One region of the Rossellomorea sp. ABR4_004 genome, then DNA from elsewhere that is predicted to be linked to it. Evidence: a T-box and tRNA genes for the amino acid it is inferred to sense, from the RefSeq annotation. Region 1 holds a T-box; the other regions hold tRNA genes.
What was found. The T-box of region 1 lies ahead of argS (arginine--tRNA ligase). A T-box ahead of a tRNA ligase gene usually reads a tRNA of that ligase, here a tRNA-Arg.

Region 1 (6,199 bases):
AAGCTCTTCCAACTGTAAGGCTTCGAGCACTAGCCGATTCGGATATTGGGTATTTAAAGACACATACATATCGTTAGAAGCATCATACGTCATGACGGCTGACCATTTTGTTTTCCTGTTTGGATCGTTTGATGCCTGAAGCCAAATTGGATTCCCCCGCACCAATAATTCTTTTAATCTGCCTGGATCAGGTAAGTGGACTTTCTCTATTGAACCTGAAGGGAGCTCACACTCGAGCACAAACCGATTAAGGCGCTCTAGAAACACTCCACGAACCAAGCTGTCATGAAACTGAATTTCTACCAAGCTTTCACGCTCCTCGTTACCGAAGTAAAGCACTCCAGCTTTTCGTTTTACGATCATAGGATAATAATCCGTTTGCTGGTGATTTCCTGATTTGCTTATAATCTTCCGCCATCTCGTCCATATCATAATAATCACCGATCACCCATATAGGGATCTCTATCTTGCCTCTCGTTAGTATGGCTTTTTCCAACGAAATGACCATGCCTTCTTTTAATTTGTCTCTAAAGGAATGAATCACTTCCTGACCGATGATAGGATAGTCTTTCTCTTTTTTCATACCAAATAAGCCTTTTCCGCCTTTGACTGTACTCAATTTCGAAGAAACCGTCGCTCCTAACATATGATAGAAATCTTCAAATTCCCGATAATAAATCTTGTTAAACCACCCATCATCGTGGGAAAGGTACGCGTAACGATTGTTCAACTTTGAATAAAAAGGAGGGTTCAGGGGTTGCTTGACGTGTCCCATATAAAGAAGCTCAGCAATTTCCTGACCGTTCAATTCGTCGACTCCCACTTCTTCTTCAAAGTCAATCCAACAGAAATCACCATAGCTCTGTACCCCATCATTCATGATCTTCTTCATTTCATCCTGTTCCACATACTCCATATGCGTATGTATATTAAAAGCGCCATGTTCGTACTGATGCTTAATTAGAAGTAGATTCTTCAATGGTTTTCGGGCATTTGAAGCAAACTCGTTGAAATTGATCCCATAGGAAACGACATACTGACGATCCGTATTCTTGTGAACATAGATGATATCTTTAACCTGATTATTTGCCTTCAAGAACATTCCCTCCATCTGATTGACACGATGCACAACTCATAGTTTCTATTTTAGCAAATATGTAGGGTACTTGTTCTTTTCTATTTCATTTCAAAATGATGACAAAAGTCGCAGGTAATTGTCGAAAATAGTCATATTGCAGGACCGTCGGCTTTAATTATTTCGATTTAGGTTATAGGAATGGAAGGAATCGCGGTCAAGCTATAAGCCCACGGCACTTTCTTCTCATATTTTGAAGACAAATAATGATCACAATTATGTAAAAAATGGTATTACTTTTCGCTCTTCCCCTGTCGGATCCCACTCCTATGGGCTTTATCATTGAATTCATTTCGACAAATTTCGTTTAACGCCTGTAACATCCCGTCAGAACTTCCGTATTTTATCAGGTCATGAGTAGAAATTTCCCTTCATTTCTATTAGACTAGGAATGTGAAATCTTTAGAAATTCAGGTGAATTGATTATGGAAACTCGCCAGCGATTTGCTGACAAGATCGATTGGGGTCTTCTCTTTTTATTAATGTTGTTTTTTATCGTTAGTGCTATGGGTATAAGCAGTGCCCAGACTTCAGGTCAATATGGGACAAACTTTGTGATAAGACAGGCTTTTTGGTATGTCGTAGGTGGAATTATTATTGGTGGAGCCTTATTCCTTGATTCCGATCAGTATAAGCGACTTGCCTGGTACATATACGGTGCAGGGATTTTCCTGCTGCTTGTATTACTCATCTCACCGGAAAGCATCGCCCCTTACAGAAACGGAGCCAAAAGCTGGTTCATGCTTGGACCGCTTGGTTCGATACAGCCTTCAGAATTTATGAAGACGTTCTTAATTCTTGCTCTTGCACGAATCATTACAAATCATCATGAGCTAAATCCAAGTAAAACATTACAGACAGATTTTCAATTGTTACTGAAAATTGGGGCGACGACTCTTCTCCCCCTTGCTTTTATTATGCAGCAGCCGGATTTAGGGACTTCCCTTGTCATTTTAGCCATCATGACCGGAATCATCTTAGTATCAGGTATTACGTGGAAGCTGATCGTTCCCATATATGCTTCTATCGGAGTACTTGGGGGAATCATCCTTTCACTTGTGATTTGGGCACCTGAGCTGCTTGAAAAATACTTAAATGTAAAGCCTTATCAATTTGGACGTATTTATGCTTGGTTAGATCCTTATAACTACGCAAAATTAGAAGGTTTTCACTTAATTAACTCCCTTAACGCCATTGGCTCCGGCCAGATCTTCGGGAAAGGCTACAGTGATGGTGAGGTATATATCCCTGAAAATCATACCGACTTTATTTTCAGTGTGATCGGGGAAGAATACGGATTTATTGGCGCAAGTGTCGTGATCAGCTTATACTTCTTGCTTATTTACCATCTGACGAAAACGGCTCTAGACACGAAAGAACCATTCAACGCCTATGTATGCGCAGGGATTATCAGTATGATTACTTTCCATGTGTTCCAGAACATCGGAATGACGATTCAATTACTTCCGATTACCGGTATTCCTCTTCCTTTTATCAGCTATGGGGGAAGTTCACTAATGGGGAATATGCTGGCCCTTGGACTTGTGTTCAGTATGAGGTTCCACCATAAAACGTATATGTTTTCATCAGAAGATTCTTAAATTACAGGTTGCAATCGTCTTCAGAATGTGTAAAATAGTAGTAATTATATACGCATATTCGAAGATGAAGAGAGTAATTCTGACGTGGATCAAAAGCGAGCCGGGGATGGTGGGAGCCTGGTGTGAAGCCTGGGATGAACCGCACTTCTGAGAAGTTTTTCTTGAAGTTAGTAGGGAAAAACCGGGATCTCCCGTTATACAATGAGCGCCCTTTTGGGGAATAAGAGTGGTACCGCGAGCTAAACTCGTCTCTATTTAATATAGAGACGGGTTTTTTTGTGTTTAATTTCAGGAGGTGTAGATGATGGATTTGAAATCAATAGTAGCCGATGCACTCACACATGTGTTGTCCGATTGGAATAAGAATGATCTTTACGAGTTGATTGAAACGCCCAAACATTCTCATTTGGGAGACCTGGCCTTTCCGTGCTTCCAGCTGGCGAGATCATGGAAAAAAGCACCTCACGTCATTGCAGGTGAGGTTGCGGATTCTCTCTCCTCTCCCTTTTTCAGTAAAGTGGAAGCAGTCGGTCCTTATGTTAATATCCGGTTTGATGGAGTGAAAGCAGGTAAGAAAATTGTTTCAGCGATATTAGAGAATGGTGCGGATTACGGAAGTCATGAATTTGGAACTCAAAAAACCATCGTTTTGGATATGTCCTCCCCAAATATTGCAAAACCTTTTTCCATGGGACATTTACGCTCCACAGTCATCGGTAATTCCATCGCCACCATTGCCGAAAAATGCGGCTATACAACAGAAAAAATCAATTATATCGGTGATTGGGGTACACAATTCGGGAAATTGATCGTCGCATTCAATAAGTGGGGAAATCAACAAAAAGTGAAGGATAACCCGATCGCCGAATTGTTTATTTTATATAAAAAATTTCATGAGGAAGCAGAAAAGGACCCTTCACTTGAGAAAGAGGGAAGAAAAGCCTTTAAGCTATTAGAAGACGGAGATCCGGAAGTAACGGAGCTTTGGAGATGGTTTAAAGAGGAATCACTTCATGCCTTTAAAACGATTTACTCTTTGCTCGGTGTGGAATTTGATTCCTATAACGGAGAAGCGTTTTTTAATGACAAAATGGGTGAAGTTGTGACAATGCTTCAGGATCATGACCTTCTTGAAACCTCTGAAGGGGCGAAAGTCGTTCGTTTAGAAGGAAATCTCCCGCCCTGCCTCATCAAGAAGTCAGACGGAGCTACCCTTTATGCTACTAGAGACCTGGCTGCAGCACTGTATCGCCATCGTCAGCATGACTTTGATGAAGCTCTGTATGTTGTCGGCCAGGAGCAGACCATTCATTTCAAACAAGTGATGGAAGTACTGAAGAAACTCGGGTTTAACTGGGCTGATGATATGAAACATATCCCCTTCGGACTTTATTTGAAAGATGGAAAAAAGATGTCCACGAGAAAGGGCAGAGTCATCTTACTCGAAGAGGTCCTCAAAGAAGCGATTCATATGGCTGAAAAAAATATTAAACAAAAGAATCCTCACTTAATGAATGCTTCAGAGGTGGCTAAAGATGTTGGGGTGGGCGCCATTATCTTTCACGATTTAAAAAATGATCGGGTGAACGATATTGAATTCTCCCTGGAACATATGCTCACCTTCGAAGGTGAAACAGGTCCATACATTCAGTACACGTACGCCAGAGCTCAATCCATTCTGAGAAAAGCGGGTGAATCCCTTCCATTGACGTTTAAGGGACTTGACGATGCTGAAAGCTGGGAAGTAATTAAACAATTACGTTTGTTTCCTGAGGTGGTCGAAAAAGCGTGGAAATATTATGCCCCTTCAACCATTGCCAAATATTTAGTCGATACCGCACAAAGCTTTAACCGTTATTACGGAAAAACTAAAATCATTTCAGAAGACTCCCAGCAAGCCTCCCGATTAGCCTTGGTTGTCGCCGTTTCGGCTGTCCTCGCGGAAGGATTACGATTATTAGGAATGAAGTCTCCTTCAGAAATGTAGAATATATAATTTTCTTGTCACTATTTCCCGAGAAATAGATTATTTCGCTTAAAGCCTTTTTTAAATTACGTTAAATGTTATAAGTAGGATATTTCCGTGAATTCGTTCCATCCCTACAGGATAATTCATGACTCCTTTTGTGAAAAGTGATATACTTTCTTATGTTCCATTAAAATCGAAAATAACGCTTGATCAATAAAGGAGATTACTGAATTTATGTCTGAACTACTTCACGCTTTCGAAGCATGGTTACTGGATTATGGTGTATGGGGACTAATTCTGGTTTCATTCGCTGACTCATCATTTTTCCCTATACCGCCTGATGTACTACTGATTCCATTAGCGATTGCCAATCCGGATAGCGCATTGCTGTATGCACTTTATACCACTATCGCTTCCGTTATCGGAGCCCTTCTTGGCTGGTGGATTGGTAAGAAACTTGGACGACCGATCCTTGTGTATTTCTTCTCTGAAAAAAGGATTCAAAAAGTAGAGGAATACTTTAACAAATATGGAGCAATGGCTCTTTTAATTGCAGGACTTACACCTGTACCTTATAAGATCTTCACGATTTTCGCAGGGGTTTCCGGTGTAAAGATCAGAGTCCTTGTGATCTGGTCGATTATCGGAAGGGGAATTCGTTTCTTCCTAGAAGGTGCAATCATCTTAGCACTTGGAGCTAAAGCAAAACCTTTCATTGAAGAGAATTTTACGCTTCTTACGCTTGGGGCTGGTGGCGTCTTAATCGCTGTTTATCTGGTATACCTGATAATAAAGAAGAGAAAGAAAACGGTATAATCATAGGAAAAGAGAGCAAGGGAGAATAAATCCCCTTGCTCTCTTTTTATTCTAACATTCCAACCACAAATCGCAGATGCTTATTTAACACTTGGAGAGATTGCCTGGTGCCTTCATATAATTCCCCATCCATATCAAGCTTTTCATTCTGTCCAAGTTCGATATGGGCTTCCCTTGCTTGAATGTGAATAATATCGTCATATTGTTCGCTGATATTGCCTGTACTTTTGATAACGAGAAATTCCTTTAATAACGGAAATCCGCTTTTCTTGACAACGTAAATATCCATCAACCCGTCTTCCATATCAATGCAGTTCGGCAGTTGGTTAGAGCCTATCGACCGTCCGTTAGCTGCCAATAACATCACAACTTCCTCTTCAATCACTTCATTTTCAGTCGTTATCTTTACATTTAAGATTGGGGATTCCTGAATGGACTGAAACGCACTGATATAATAACTCAGTTTTCCGAGGACACTCTTTGATCCTACATCGATATTATCGCTCGTCTCTGCGACCAGCCCCGTTCCCCAGAAATTGCTGAAATACCTCTCGTCCGCTTTGACGATATCGATATCCTTTTCAAAAGGACGCTCGGTAATGAGCCGGACAGCTTGTCCAATATTCATGGGAATATGTAATGAGCGCGCAAAATCATTACACGTCCCTCCAGGGAGGA
Region 2 (6,199 bases), on a different contig from region 1:
TGTGCTGCCGAATGGTTTTAGAGCCGTTCTTCCGGCAGATACGCAAGTGACGGTCGATATGAAAGACGGAACGGCCATTGCCGATTTCTCTCCTGAGTTCAATAACTACCAGCCAGAAGATGAGCAGAAAATTCTTCAATCCGTCACGTGGACGCTTACTCAATTTGAATCTGTTGAAAAAGTAGAGCTTAGAGTGAACGGATATCCACTGACTGAAATGCCTGTTAACGGAACGCCGATTGATGAAAAAGGATTGACTAGAAAAGTCGGTATTAACGTAGATACTTCAGGCGTGGTGGATCCTACCAGTACAAAACCGTTAACGGTGTATTATGTATCCCAAACCGATGATAAATCGTATTACGTCCCTGTTACCAAGCGCGTGAGCTCAAATTCAGTGGATGAAGTCACCGCAGTTGTGAATGAATTGATTGACGGTCCAGGGTATTCCTCTTCGCTTGCAAGTGATTTTACAGGTGCGAAACTATTAGACGAACCGAAGCTTGAGGATGGAACCGTTACATTGAATTTTAATGAAGCAGTATATGGAAGCCTTGAAGAAAAAATGGTTTCTGAACATATGTTAAATTCTCTCGTTCTCTCTTTAACGGAGCAAAAAGGAATTAAAGGAGTCTCTGTTTTAGTGAATGGTGAAGCAACGGTAGTGTCTAAAGACGGCGAAGCCATCACAGAACCAGTGACAAGACCAGAAAATGTGAATGCAATTAGTTTTTAAATAACAATTTTTTGATATACTATTATAGAAGCATCCAAAAGAGGTTGGCATAATGCCGCCTCTTCTATTTTTGATTAGACCGTTTTTACATAACGTACGATAATACAGGAGGTAATGATATGAGAACAGATGGTAGAGAAAAGAATCAATTGCGGAATATTGAGATCGAAACTGATTATGTGAAACATCCGGAAGGATCCGTCCTTATAACGGTTGGAGAAACGAAAGTCATTTGTAATGCCAGCATCGAAGAACGAGTGCCTCCTTTTATGAGAAACAGTGGAAAAGGGTGGATCACGGCTGAATATTCCATGTTGCCAAGAGCAACGGAAACGAGAAACATTCGTGAGTCTTCTAAAGGGAAGGTTTCAGGAAGAACAATGGAAATTCAACGTCTGATTGGAAGGGCGTTAAGGTCTGTGGTCGATTTAGATGCTTTAGGAGAACGTACAATCTGGATTGATTGTGATGTCATTCAAGCTGACGGAGGGACGAGAACGGCTTCGATCACGGGAGCTTTCGTTGCTACTGCAATCGCGGTGGCCAAGCTTCAAGACAGCAAAAAAATCTCATCTTTTCCACTGAAAAGTTTCCTGGCAGCCACAAGTGTGGGGATTGTGGAAGAGCACGGGGCGGTTCTTGATTTGAATTATATTGAAGATAGCAGCGCATTAGTGGATATGAACATCATCATGACGGGTGAAGGGGAATTTGTAGAGCTGCAGGGAACAGGGGAAGAAGCGACCTTTACAATGGACCAATTGCATCAACTGTTAAAACTCGGGCAAGAAGGAATCCACGAGCTATTCCAAATTCAGCAGCAATCATTAGGTGAAATAGTAAAGAGATTTCAATAAAGGGGTGAGATTGTAGATGACAAAACGAGTGATCATAGCCACTAAAAATAGGGGAAAAGCAAAAGAATTTCAACATATGTTTGCTCCATATGGATATGAGGTACAAACATTACTAGACCTTCCTCACATTGACGATGTTGAAGAAACCGGTGAAACGTTTGAGGAAAATGCCATTCTGAAAGCTGAAACGGTTGCGGAAATTTTAGGTGAACTGGTGGTCGCAGATGATTCCGGATTGGCCATCGATGCGTTGGAAGGTCGTCCGGGAGTGTATTCTGCACGCTATGCCGGTGAAGAAAAGAGTGACGAGGCGAACATGGAGAAGGTGTTAAGCGAACTGGAATCTGTTGAAGAATCCGACCGTACCGCACGCTTTCACTGTGTTTTAGCGATTGCCGGACCTAATAGAGAAACTAAAACCGTTACAGGAACATGCGAAGGCATGATTTTACAAGAAAAAAGAGGAACGAATGGGTTCGGGTACGATCCGATTTTCTTCGTCCCTACTCTTGGAAAATCCATGGCTGAGATAACTCAAGAAGAGAAAAGTCAAATCAGCCATCGTGGAAATGCATTAAAAAAACTTAAAAACATGATCTCAGACTTTATTTAAAGGGTGAGCGGAATGAAACTATTGGTTGTAAGTGATAGTCACGGTTCAAAAGAAGAGCTGTTGGAGCTATCGGAGAAATATCATTCTACCGTAGATGCCATGGTACACTGCGGGGATTCTGAATTAAGTGCGGATGACCCGGCATTATCCCCCTACCTTGTAGTGAGGGGAAACTGTGATATGGATGCCAGGCTACCCGACGACCTTATTGAAAAGGTACAGGGCAGTTCAATCATGGCGACACACGGTCATCTGTATGGAATTAAAATGTCACTCATGAAGCTGCGTTATAAAGCAGAAGAAGTAGGAGCACAATTTGTTTTCTTTGGCCATTCACACACACTAGGTGCAGAATTGAATAATGGCACTTTGTTCTTGAATCCGGGAAGTATTGTTTTGCCAAGGGGCAGGAGAGAACGCACCTACGCATTGGTAGAAGCAAACGAGCAGCAAATAAAGGTAACATTCTTAACGCATGATCATGTGGCTCTGGACGAATTGACTCAATCCTTTCAATTGTAAAATCATTGCGAGAACCTGCCACGGCGGGTTCTCTTCCAATAGTACAGATAGAAAAAACGGTCCCGGAAAAATAAATAAAACTTTTTTTGAAAATCTGTTGACTTATTGATGCTATGTGAATATAATAAATATTGTCCTTGAAAAACAAATCACGTCCCAGTAGCTCAGCAGGATAGAGCAACGGCCTTCTAAGCCGTCGGTCGGGAGTTCGAATCTCTCCTGGGACGCCATAAATCCTACATACACAAAGCTTACCTGAAAAGGGTAGGCTTTTTTTGTTATCCAAAAGATATCATGCTAAACTAATACAAACTAAAAAATATAGGCAGGTACGTTTTATGACTAAGGGAAACCATGAAGGAAAAGGTAAAATCGTCCAGTTTCCAGGATTGAAGGACCGGCTGCTGGAAAAGGGTGTGCAGGCACTTGAGAAAGGAGAGGTCCATGAATCCTCTCAGTTGCTCACGCAAGCCTATGAATTAGAACCAGATAATCCTGATATTAATACTGCACTCGTGCTATCTCTTTATGAAAGCAAGCAGTACGACAAAGCCAGATACATATGTAAAGAGATGCTTCATGAAGGGATCGGGGACTACTTCGAAGTGGTAGATATGTATTTGATGATTCTCATCCAGCTTCATCAGCACAGGGAAGTGGTCGACACGATCAATGCCCTGTTTGATGAAAAAGAAGTGCCCTTTGAAAAAGAAGAGCATTTCAGGAAACTACTCCAATTCAGTGAAAAAGTAGTTAACGGAAAAGCGCCAATTCCTGAAGAAGAAGCATCAGAAGAGGATCAATCGTCTATCCTATCCGGGAAGAGCCTGGAGGTACAGACGTTGATCGTGGCACAGCTGGTTCATCGAAACATTCACCCGTTCGTAGGGGAGTTGCTAGCAGTTTTAAAGGATTCAGCCGCCCACCCATTTCTGCAAACGATGATCTTAAATGTTTTAAGGGAGCATGGAATGGATAAAGAAGTAGATGTAGCGAAGTTTGGGATGAAGGAGCAGGTGTCTCCTGCCGCTTTGGAAGATGTGTTCGCGTCTGATTTCTTTAAGATGATCACAGATTCTTTAGACGATCTTCTGGCACAAACGAATCCTACGCTATTTCAGCACGCTCAAGAATTACTGAAAAGGCATACCTTTCTTCTCTACCCTTTTACAATTGAGGAGGAACCGAAAGCAATCGCTTCGGTGTATGCTTACTACACAGCAGGGATGTTTGCCGATGCAATCCTGGAAGAAGAGTTAAAAAACCAGGTTGAAAGCATACAGTCTCAGTGGATTCTAACAAGACTTAAGGAGCTAGAGGAAATTTCCTCTCCTAATATTTAAATGCTCTCTGTTGAAAGACAGTGGCTGTATGTTATAATGTAATGGTTGTAATGTAAAAGTTTTTCATATATTTACGATGATAGTGCTAGATTCATACGGGACTATCTACTACTATGCGTAAAAATACAAGATCAATTATAGATTGTTGGAGGGAACAGTATGTCTGCAAAATGGGAAAAGCAAGAAGGAAACCAAGGAGTACTTACAATTGAAGTTGAAGCTGCAAAAGTAAACGAAGGTTTGGACGCAGCATTCAAAAAAGTTGTAAAACAAGTTAACGTACCAGGATTCCGTAAAGGGAAAATGCCTCGCGGAATGTTTGAAAAACGTTTTGGTGTGGAATCACTTTACCAAGATGCATTAGATTTCATCTTACCTGAAGCGTATGCGAAAGCAATCGAAGAAACTGGAATCGACCCAATCGACCGTCCGGAAATCGATGTTGAGCAAATGGAAAAAGGCAAAGAGCTTATCTTCACTGCTAAAGTACAAGTGAAACCAGAAGTGAAGCTTGGAGAATACAAAGGTCTTGAAGTAGAAAAAATGGAAACAGAAGTAACAGCTGAAGATGTTGAAGCTGAACTTACTTCACTTCAAGAAAAACAAGCTGAGCTAGCTGTAAAAGAAGAAGGCAAAGCTGAAGAAGGCGACACTGTCACAATGGATTTCGAAGGATTCGTTGACGGTGAAGCATTTGAAGGCGGCCAAGCTGAGAACTATTCTCTTGAATTAGGTTCAGGTCAATTCATCCCAGGTTTCGAAGAGCAATTAATCGGGGTTGCATCTGGAGAAGAGAAAGAAGTAGAAGTTAACTTCCCTGAAGAATACCATGCAGCTGAACTTGCTGGTAAGCCTGCTACATTCAAAGTGAAAGTTCACGAAATCAAAGCGAAAGAACTTCCGGCATTAGATGACGAGTTCGCTAAAGACGCTGACGAAGAAGTTGAAACGCTTGCTGAACTTAAAGAAAAAATCGAAAAACGTCTTCAAGAGTCTAAAAAGAACGAAGCTGAAACAGCCGTTCGTGAAACTCTTGTAAATAAAGCTTCTGACAACGCTGAAGTTGAAATTCCAGAAGTAATGGTGAAGGCTGAAGTAGACCGCATGATGCAGGAATTCGAACAACGTCTACAGATGCAAGGTATGAACCTTGACCTATACTTCCAATTCTCTGGTCAAACAGAAGAAGATCTTCGCGGTCAAATGACAGAAGACGCTGGTAAACGCGTTCGCACAAACCTAACACTTGAAGCAATCGCTGCAGCTGAAAATCTTGAAGTAACTGACGAAGAAGCAGAAGAAGAAGTTAACAAAATGGCAGAACAATACAACATGTCTGCTGACAACATCAAACAAGCTCTAGGCGGCCTTGACACACTTAAAGCTGACCTTAAAGTACGTAAAGCAGTAGAATTCCTTGTTGAAAATAGCAAAACTGTAGCATAATAAAAATAGCAAACAAGGCGCGATTTCTTCGTGCCTTGTTTTGTACAATGAACGGTCATATTACACCGTATTTTGGCTCATTCGTGTGAAAACGAACGTTTCACACGCTTTTCAAGCTTTGCTGAAAAGTTGCCACAGAAACAAAAAACGAATGAGCAAACGAGTTTGCTCCAGGCGTTTTTTGTTTCTGTGGCAAAATGAGCCAAAATACTATACTCTATCTAATAAGAAACTTTATCCATCGAACAAGAATAAGAACCACTATTTTTGGAAAAAGCTTATTTAACGGGGTTGCATTATTTTTCACCAGGAACATACATAATTAGATTTCTTACATTACCTGACTTCAATTGGACAAGATACTAACTAGAATGTAAAATATTTGCTAAAATGCGTGTTACATAATAAGATGATTCTTAAGAATCGTATCAATTTCTTTACGAACATATAATATGATAAAATGCAGTACATAACTTTAGGTAATGGGATGTAAGAAATCGTTCGTTTATTGAAAACAGAGCACGATTTTATGAAGTTTTAACTAAGGGGTGAAAATCATTGTTTAAATTTAATGATGAAAAAGGACAACTAAAATGTTCTTTTTGCGGAAAAACACAAGACCAAGTTCGTAAACTAGTCGCTGGACCAGGTGTGTATATCTGTGATGAATGTATCGAACTTT
Region 3 (6,199 bases), on a different contig from region 1:
TAATTGTATAAGGGGATTCTCTAATTGCTTAGCTTCTAGATAAGCATTCAGTTCCATCGTAGAATATTGGAGGATGGTGATGGCTTGAGAAAGCTGCTGCGTCATTTGAAGTTTTAATTGTTGATTTTGAAAAAGTCCTGCTTTCAAATTCATGATTCTTAACCTCCCATTTATCTATTCTACAATAAAATTGGTGGTTCGTTAATGGGAATTCGTTGGTAGTTGGTGGGTATGTACTATATATATGTCTTTTCCCTCAAAAACTTTCACGAGGATAGCAGTAGTTGATTTCCGCTCCAGGTGCTCGCTTTCCGCGGGGCGTGAGTTGAGCCTCCTCGGGCTTTGCCCTGTGGGGTCTCAACTTTCCCGCTATTCCCGCAGGAGTCGAGCACCTTCCGCTCCAATCAATTGTCATGGTGATGGTCATAAAAAGATTCTTTTATTTATATTCAGTAGAATTGAGAGCTTACAAACCAAAACTCCCATGCTTGTAAAATCTCTTTACAAACACAGTAACTCTTCGAATTAATATACGCTCTCGTAGGGAAACCCTTATATTTTACTATTATTGTAAATTTCGTCATATCAAAATCCATTTAGTACAAAACTCACACCAAAAAAGCAGCCATAATTTGAATAAGTTCATGACTACTCTTCAAAAAAATATTAAACTAATTGAACCCAACGAATATAGAACATAAAAAACGGGTCTACGATATGCAAAATATCATCCTTAAAATCTATTGCAGGCTCACCTTCTATATCGTTCTTAGCAATCTTGTCCATTTGTTTTAATACACTAGTAATCTGGTGTTTTAATGGAACAGACTTGGGCTCTAATAAGTCTACTAGTTTCTGCCTAATATCCTCTGGTGTAACCCTTGATGTTTCTTGCATCTCACCCAAGGCTGCAAGGATCGCTTCATAGATATCTCCTTGTCTTCCTGATTTGAAGTTGCGTTCTTTTCTATCTCCCCTATTTGGCCCCATTGCTAATTTTTCAAAGATTACATTTGAAGTTGATGTTTGAACGATTTCTTCAAAAAAATCTTCATAGACAGGAATAGTAGTAATAGAGTTTTTAATATCTTGCCTAAAATAAATATCATTTTCAAAACAAAGTAATAAACAAAACTCTTGCATTAAATGAGGACTTCCAAATGCCTCTTTAGCAAAGTATTTCGCAATTTCTTCAGGAAAATTCACATTTAATGCTTCAAATCCTTTCTTTGCGATTTCTAGGAGTTCTTGTTCTTCCCAAGGTGAAATTTTTATTTGGAAAAGTCTACCTGTCATTTCATTTTCGACTTCTATAGCATCATAACTTCTATGAGGCACAGCTAATAATATTACTTTTAATCCTTCCAATACCCCACCTTTGAGAGCCCTAACTATACCTAGTTGCAGAGATCTATCAATATAATGAAAATCATCTATTAAAAGCGGGATACCATTTTCTATTAAAAAATCTATTGTTATCTGCTTTTTATCGAAAGTATATACATCTGTTGTCTTCGTACCTGTTTTTGATGATCGGTCAATTGTTGATCCAACTGAAGCCTTTCCAAATAAAGCATTAAAAGTCCCTTTTGCTTGAATTGAAGACTTCTTTCCATCTTCAGATGCCTCTTCATCATTTCTACCAATTGCTATCTGTAGTTTGCTAGTGATTATATTCCAGAGATCGTCTTCTTCGTTTATTTGTCCACCCATAACCCATACGCTATTTTCAGGAGGTATAACTTTATTGCAAAGGACACTCTTTCCTGATTTAGTGGGACCAGTTATAGAAATCATTTTACCTTTCATCTTTAAACTTCTTTTTAACTTGTTTTCCAAACGGAAATTATCCCTTGAAAAATAAGTTATACTCGGTAGTCCCCCAGCAGTAAAGACATCTTCAGTATTTAAATCCATTGGAATTCACCTTCATTAGTTGATTTCAATATTATACCATATATCCATATTATTCTTGAATCATCTTGAGTATCTTCTGAAATAGATTGAAAGGTTTGTTTGGAAAGTGAACTGGAGACAGATTTTCTTCGTTTGATGGGAATCACTCCTAAAGTTATTTATAGGAGCAATTTGAGGTATGCGTGGTGCTTTTCGTGGTATTTATGAACGAACTGCACCCATTAAAAAAGAGCATAAAAAAACCATCACGTTTTGTAAAAACACAATGGTTTCAGTAATTTGGTACGCCCTCGGAGGGAATCGAACCCCCATTTTAAGAACCGGAATCTTACGTGCTATCCGTTGCACCACGAGGGCATGAAATGAATAACCGTCACGAATATATATTATAAGCTAGAAAATACTTGTTTGCAATATTTTTATTCTTTAAGCCCTAACCTCATAAATGGTTGTTTCTTAAAGATGTGAAAGTTGATTGGAGTTCCTTTGTAAATAGTTTGATTTGCATTAGAATCTGTTTTTCTGTTTGTCTACCCTTATAATTAGTCATTCATAAAATAGAATCACAGAGTGGATTGAAGCGGAAGGCAATTGACTCCTGCGGGTAATAGAGGAAAAGTCGAGACCCCACAGGGCAGCGCCCGAGGAGGCTCGACTTCCTCCCCGCGGAAAGCAATTGCCTGCAGCGGAAAGGAACGGTCTTTGTTTTCACGCCGTAACTTATCAAAAGGTGGCTCCACTTATTTTCAAAGGAAATAAACTTCTACTGCAACCATAAACTTTACAAACACTCTCCCGTTTAAAAAAGGAATGAATGGGTATCATGTAGAAAGGATTTATATACAGGGGAATAAAGGAAACGTTTAGTTTGACCTTTATTGACCATGGGTGTATGATTACAGTACAAAGTGAATAAGTAATTCAGAAAAATAAAAAAGGATTTCTAAGGAGGAACGAGGATGAATTTAATTCCTACAGTAATTGAACAAACAAACCGCGGTGAACGTGCGTATGACATTTATTCACGTTTATTGAAAGACCGTGTCATCATGCTTGGAAGCGGCATTGATGACAATGTGGCAAACTCCATTGTAGCACAACTTCTTTTCCTTGAATCTGAAAACCCGGAGAAGGATATTTCGATTTACATAAACTCTCCTGGCGGAAGTATCACGGCGGGTATGGCAATCTACGATACGATCCAATACATCAAGCCTGATGTTCAAACGATTTGTATCGGTATGGCTGCTTCAATGGGTGCGTTCCTTCTTGCAGCAGGTGCAAAAGGCAAGCGATTGGCCCTTCCGAACGCTGAAGTGATGATTCACCAACCACTTGGTGGAGCTCAAGGTCAAGCTACAGAAATCGAAATTGCAGCGAAGCGCATTCTATTCCTTCGTGAAAAACTGAATCAAATCCTGGCTGATCGTACTGGTCAACCACTTGATGTGATTTCAAAAGATACAGATCGTGATAACTTCATGACAGCTGAAAGAGCGCTTGAATATGGATTGATCGATCGTATCATCACTCGTAATGAAATGAACAATAAGTAAAATTACTGAAAGCCCCTCCCGGAATTCCGTGAGGGGCTTTATATTTTTCTATCGGGAATAGTAAAAAAACCTTGCTATCTTCGAACCTGCACCTTCTATCTATGTAACCCCTCAAAAAAAGAGGCTTCCGTCACCGAAAGCCTCTCTCCTTTATTCTTTTTCAGCTTTTTTCTCACAAACCGGAATCAGAATCTCACCGTTCATCCCTTTTTTCAGTAAGAGATGCAGGATTGTTTTGGATAGCCTGCTGGGATGATATGGTTTCACCAAGTAATCATTGGCTCCCAGCGTGAGTCCTTTTTCTTTCTCATCCAACGCGGAGGATACGATGATCGGGACTTGGGAAAGCTCTTCATCCGCTTTCATCTTTTCTAATACATCCCACCCCGACATGCTACCTTCAAGCATAATATCGAGGACGATGGCATCTGGTTTCTCTTCCTGCATTTTTGTCAGGGCTTCGGTTCCTGACGGCGTGTGCTGTACCTTGAAACCACTGTCGGACAGCTCAGCTTTCAACAGGGATGCCAGATTGATATCGTCTTCAATGACGATGATATTCATCCCATCACCGCAATTCTCTTCTTCTTTGAAGGTTTCGATGGTCACGATTGGGAGACGTATGGTGAACACGCTCCCTCTCCCTTCTTCTGATGAAACGGTGATGTACCCATCATGGGTTTCGATGATCTCCTTCACGATGGTCAAGCCCAAGCCGGTACCGCCAATTCTTCTCTGGTCAGAATTATCGACCCGGTAAAATTTCGTGAAGAGGTTTGGAATGGCATCCTGAGGTATGCCGAGCCCTTCATCCCGGATATCGATAAGAATGCACTCCTCTCCTTCACGGAAATGGATGGTGATGGTACCTCCATCCGGGGAATACTTGATGGCATTGCTGATCAGGTTGGTGAATGCCTGAGACAATTTGTCCTTATCCCCAAGAACGATCGTGCAGTCTGTATCCCTAGCGATATTAAAGGAATGGTGAGGTGCGTTTACCTTCTGGGTATCAATCACATGTTGCATGACGGGAACGACATCTTCATATTTCTTCTCAAAGGTTTGACGTCCGGACTCCATTCGCTGGACGTCCAGGAAATCATTGATGAGGGACGTCAATCGCTTTGCTTCTTGATAGATCGTCGTTAAATATTTCTTCGTTCTTTCCGGTTTCAGTTCTTTTGTCAGCATCAGTTCCGTAAAACCAAGCACACTTGATAGAGGGGTGCGAAGCTCATGGCTGACCGTACTCACAAACTCTGATTTCATTTGATCGACTTCGAATTCTTTTGTGATATTCCTGTGTACAAAGATTGTCCCTATCTGTTCGTCTCCACGATAGAGGGTTTCAGAATAAACCTGGAATACTTCTTTACTATCCACCACGTGATAGGTAAGGAGATGCTTACCTGTCTTCCCCTCCGTCACAATCGTTTCATAGTACTCATCCAGTTTCTCTTTATCTTCGACCCGATCAACTAGTGCTTGCTTCCAGGTTTGATAGTTTGCTTGTTGAAGTTCGTCAATCTTCCCTCGAATCAATGCCGATAATTTCGTATTCATTAATAAGTTGTTTCCATCCTTATCAATGAGCTGTATCCCCTCCTGTATATTGTTGAGGATATCCTGTGTTAATTGACGATTCGTTTCGGATTCTTCGAAAAGATATATCTTTTGCAAAGAGATGGAGATTTGCTTCCCTAAGCTTGAATACTCCTCTAATTCCTGCTTATTGAAATCATCTCCAAATCGACTGAATACCATGATGGCTTCCACCTGTTGGTCCACAGAAAGGATAGGTAAGAATAAATCATACGAATAAAGGATTTCTTCGTGGTATCCTTTTTCCGAAGGCCTCATCTCCCGTTTGAGTGAGAAGGGCTCCTTCGAATCAAACAACCTTTGATGAATTCCATTGTAGATATACATCAAGAATTGACTCGCACCACTTTCGGATATGCCAAACGTCGCATTGGACTTCTGCTCATCCATCAGAACGATCATACCCCGGGAAGCCCCCATTACATGACTCATGCTTTTGACAATACTCTCTAAAACCTCTTGTTTGTTCAGGGAACTTGATATCCCATGAATGAATTCATTTCTGCGCTCCAGCTGAGACTCACGGCTTTTCGTCATATTAAGCAAATGTTCAAGTTCTGATTGCTGGGATTCCAACTCATCCTGCTGAGCGATCAACTCTTCATTTTGGGAAAGGAGATGCTCTTCCTTTTCCTGAATCTTATAGATCATCTTTTCAAATGCCCTGGACATCTTACCGATTTCATCTTTCCGTTTGTTTTCAAAAGACCATTGCTGATAGACTTCATTTTCAGCAATTTGTTCAGCGGCTGAAGCCACCTGGTTCAAAGGCTGACCGATTTGTTTAGCAATCATTCTCATCATCCTCATAAGAACAAGGAGCATGAGAAAAATAGAGATTACAAAGGCTGTTTGACTTAAAGACTCTTTACGTTTCAGTTCGTCATAGGCATTCCGCTTACTTTGTTCAATGGAATCCGCATACCTATTGAGCTGTGTTTGAAAGGTTTCAATTGTAGCTGTTGCACCGTCAGCCGATGCATCTTTCACAGCCTCGCTATTCCCCTTTTCGAAATCGCTAATGACACTGGGCACCATTTCCTTAAAATACAGAGTAGAGAATTCCTCAACATCTTTAAAAAAGCGCTGATCTTCAGTTCCTGCTTCTAATCCTTTTAACT

Region 2: it has a tRNA-Arg gene. The T-box ahead of argS (arginine--tRNA ligase) is inferred to sense a tRNA for this amino acid. The anticodon was not compared.
Region 3: it has a tRNA-Arg gene. The T-box ahead of argS (arginine--tRNA ligase) is inferred to sense a tRNA for this amino acid. The anticodon was not compared.

Annotation. Positions count from the first base shown of each region.
Region 1 covers NZ_JBSWVM010000009.1:8,353-14,551, reverse strand. The annotation lists gene sfsA (DNA/RNA nuclease SfsA) at 1-363, opposite strand, end outside; gene ACXAF2_RS22800 (hypothetical protein) at 323-1,102, opposite strand; gene ACXAF2_RS22795 (FtsW/RodA/SpoVE family cell cycle protein) at 1,561-2,736, shown strand; T-box leader at 2,789-2,992, shown strand; gene argS (arginine--tRNA ligase) at 3,041-4,723, shown strand; gene ACXAF2_RS22785 (YqaA family protein) at 4,940-5,521, shown strand; gene ACXAF2_RS22780 (diacylglycerol/lipid kinase family protein) at 5,568-6,199, opposite strand, start outside.
Region 2 covers NZ_JBSWVM010000001.1:1,006,872-1,013,070, reverse strand. The annotation lists gene ACXAF2_RS05485 (GerMN domain-containing protein) at 1-736, shown strand, start outside; gene rph (ribonuclease PH) at 856-1,593, shown strand; gene ACXAF2_RS05475 (XTP/dITP diphosphatase) at 1,610-2,206, shown strand; gene ACXAF2_RS05470 (metallophosphoesterase) at 2,219-2,728, shown strand; tRNA gene ACXAF2_RS05465 (tRNA-Arg) at 2,882-2,958, shown strand; gene ACXAF2_RS05460 (tetratricopeptide repeat protein) at 3,067-4,071, shown strand; gene tig (trigger factor) at 4,231-5,517, shown strand; gene clpX (ATP-dependent protease ATP-binding subunit ClpX) at 6,076-6,199, shown strand, end outside.
Region 3 covers NZ_JBSWVM010000001.1:1,713,019-1,719,217, forward strand. The annotation lists gene rpoN (RNA polymerase factor sigma-54) at 1-153, opposite strand, end outside; gene ACXAF2_RS08865 (hypothetical protein) at 667-1,917, opposite strand; tRNA gene ACXAF2_RS08870 (tRNA-Arg) at 2,203-2,274, opposite strand; gene clpP (ATP-dependent Clp endopeptidase proteolytic subunit ClpP) at 2,877-3,473, shown strand; gene ACXAF2_RS08880 (ATP-binding protein) at 3,624-6,199, opposite strand, start outside.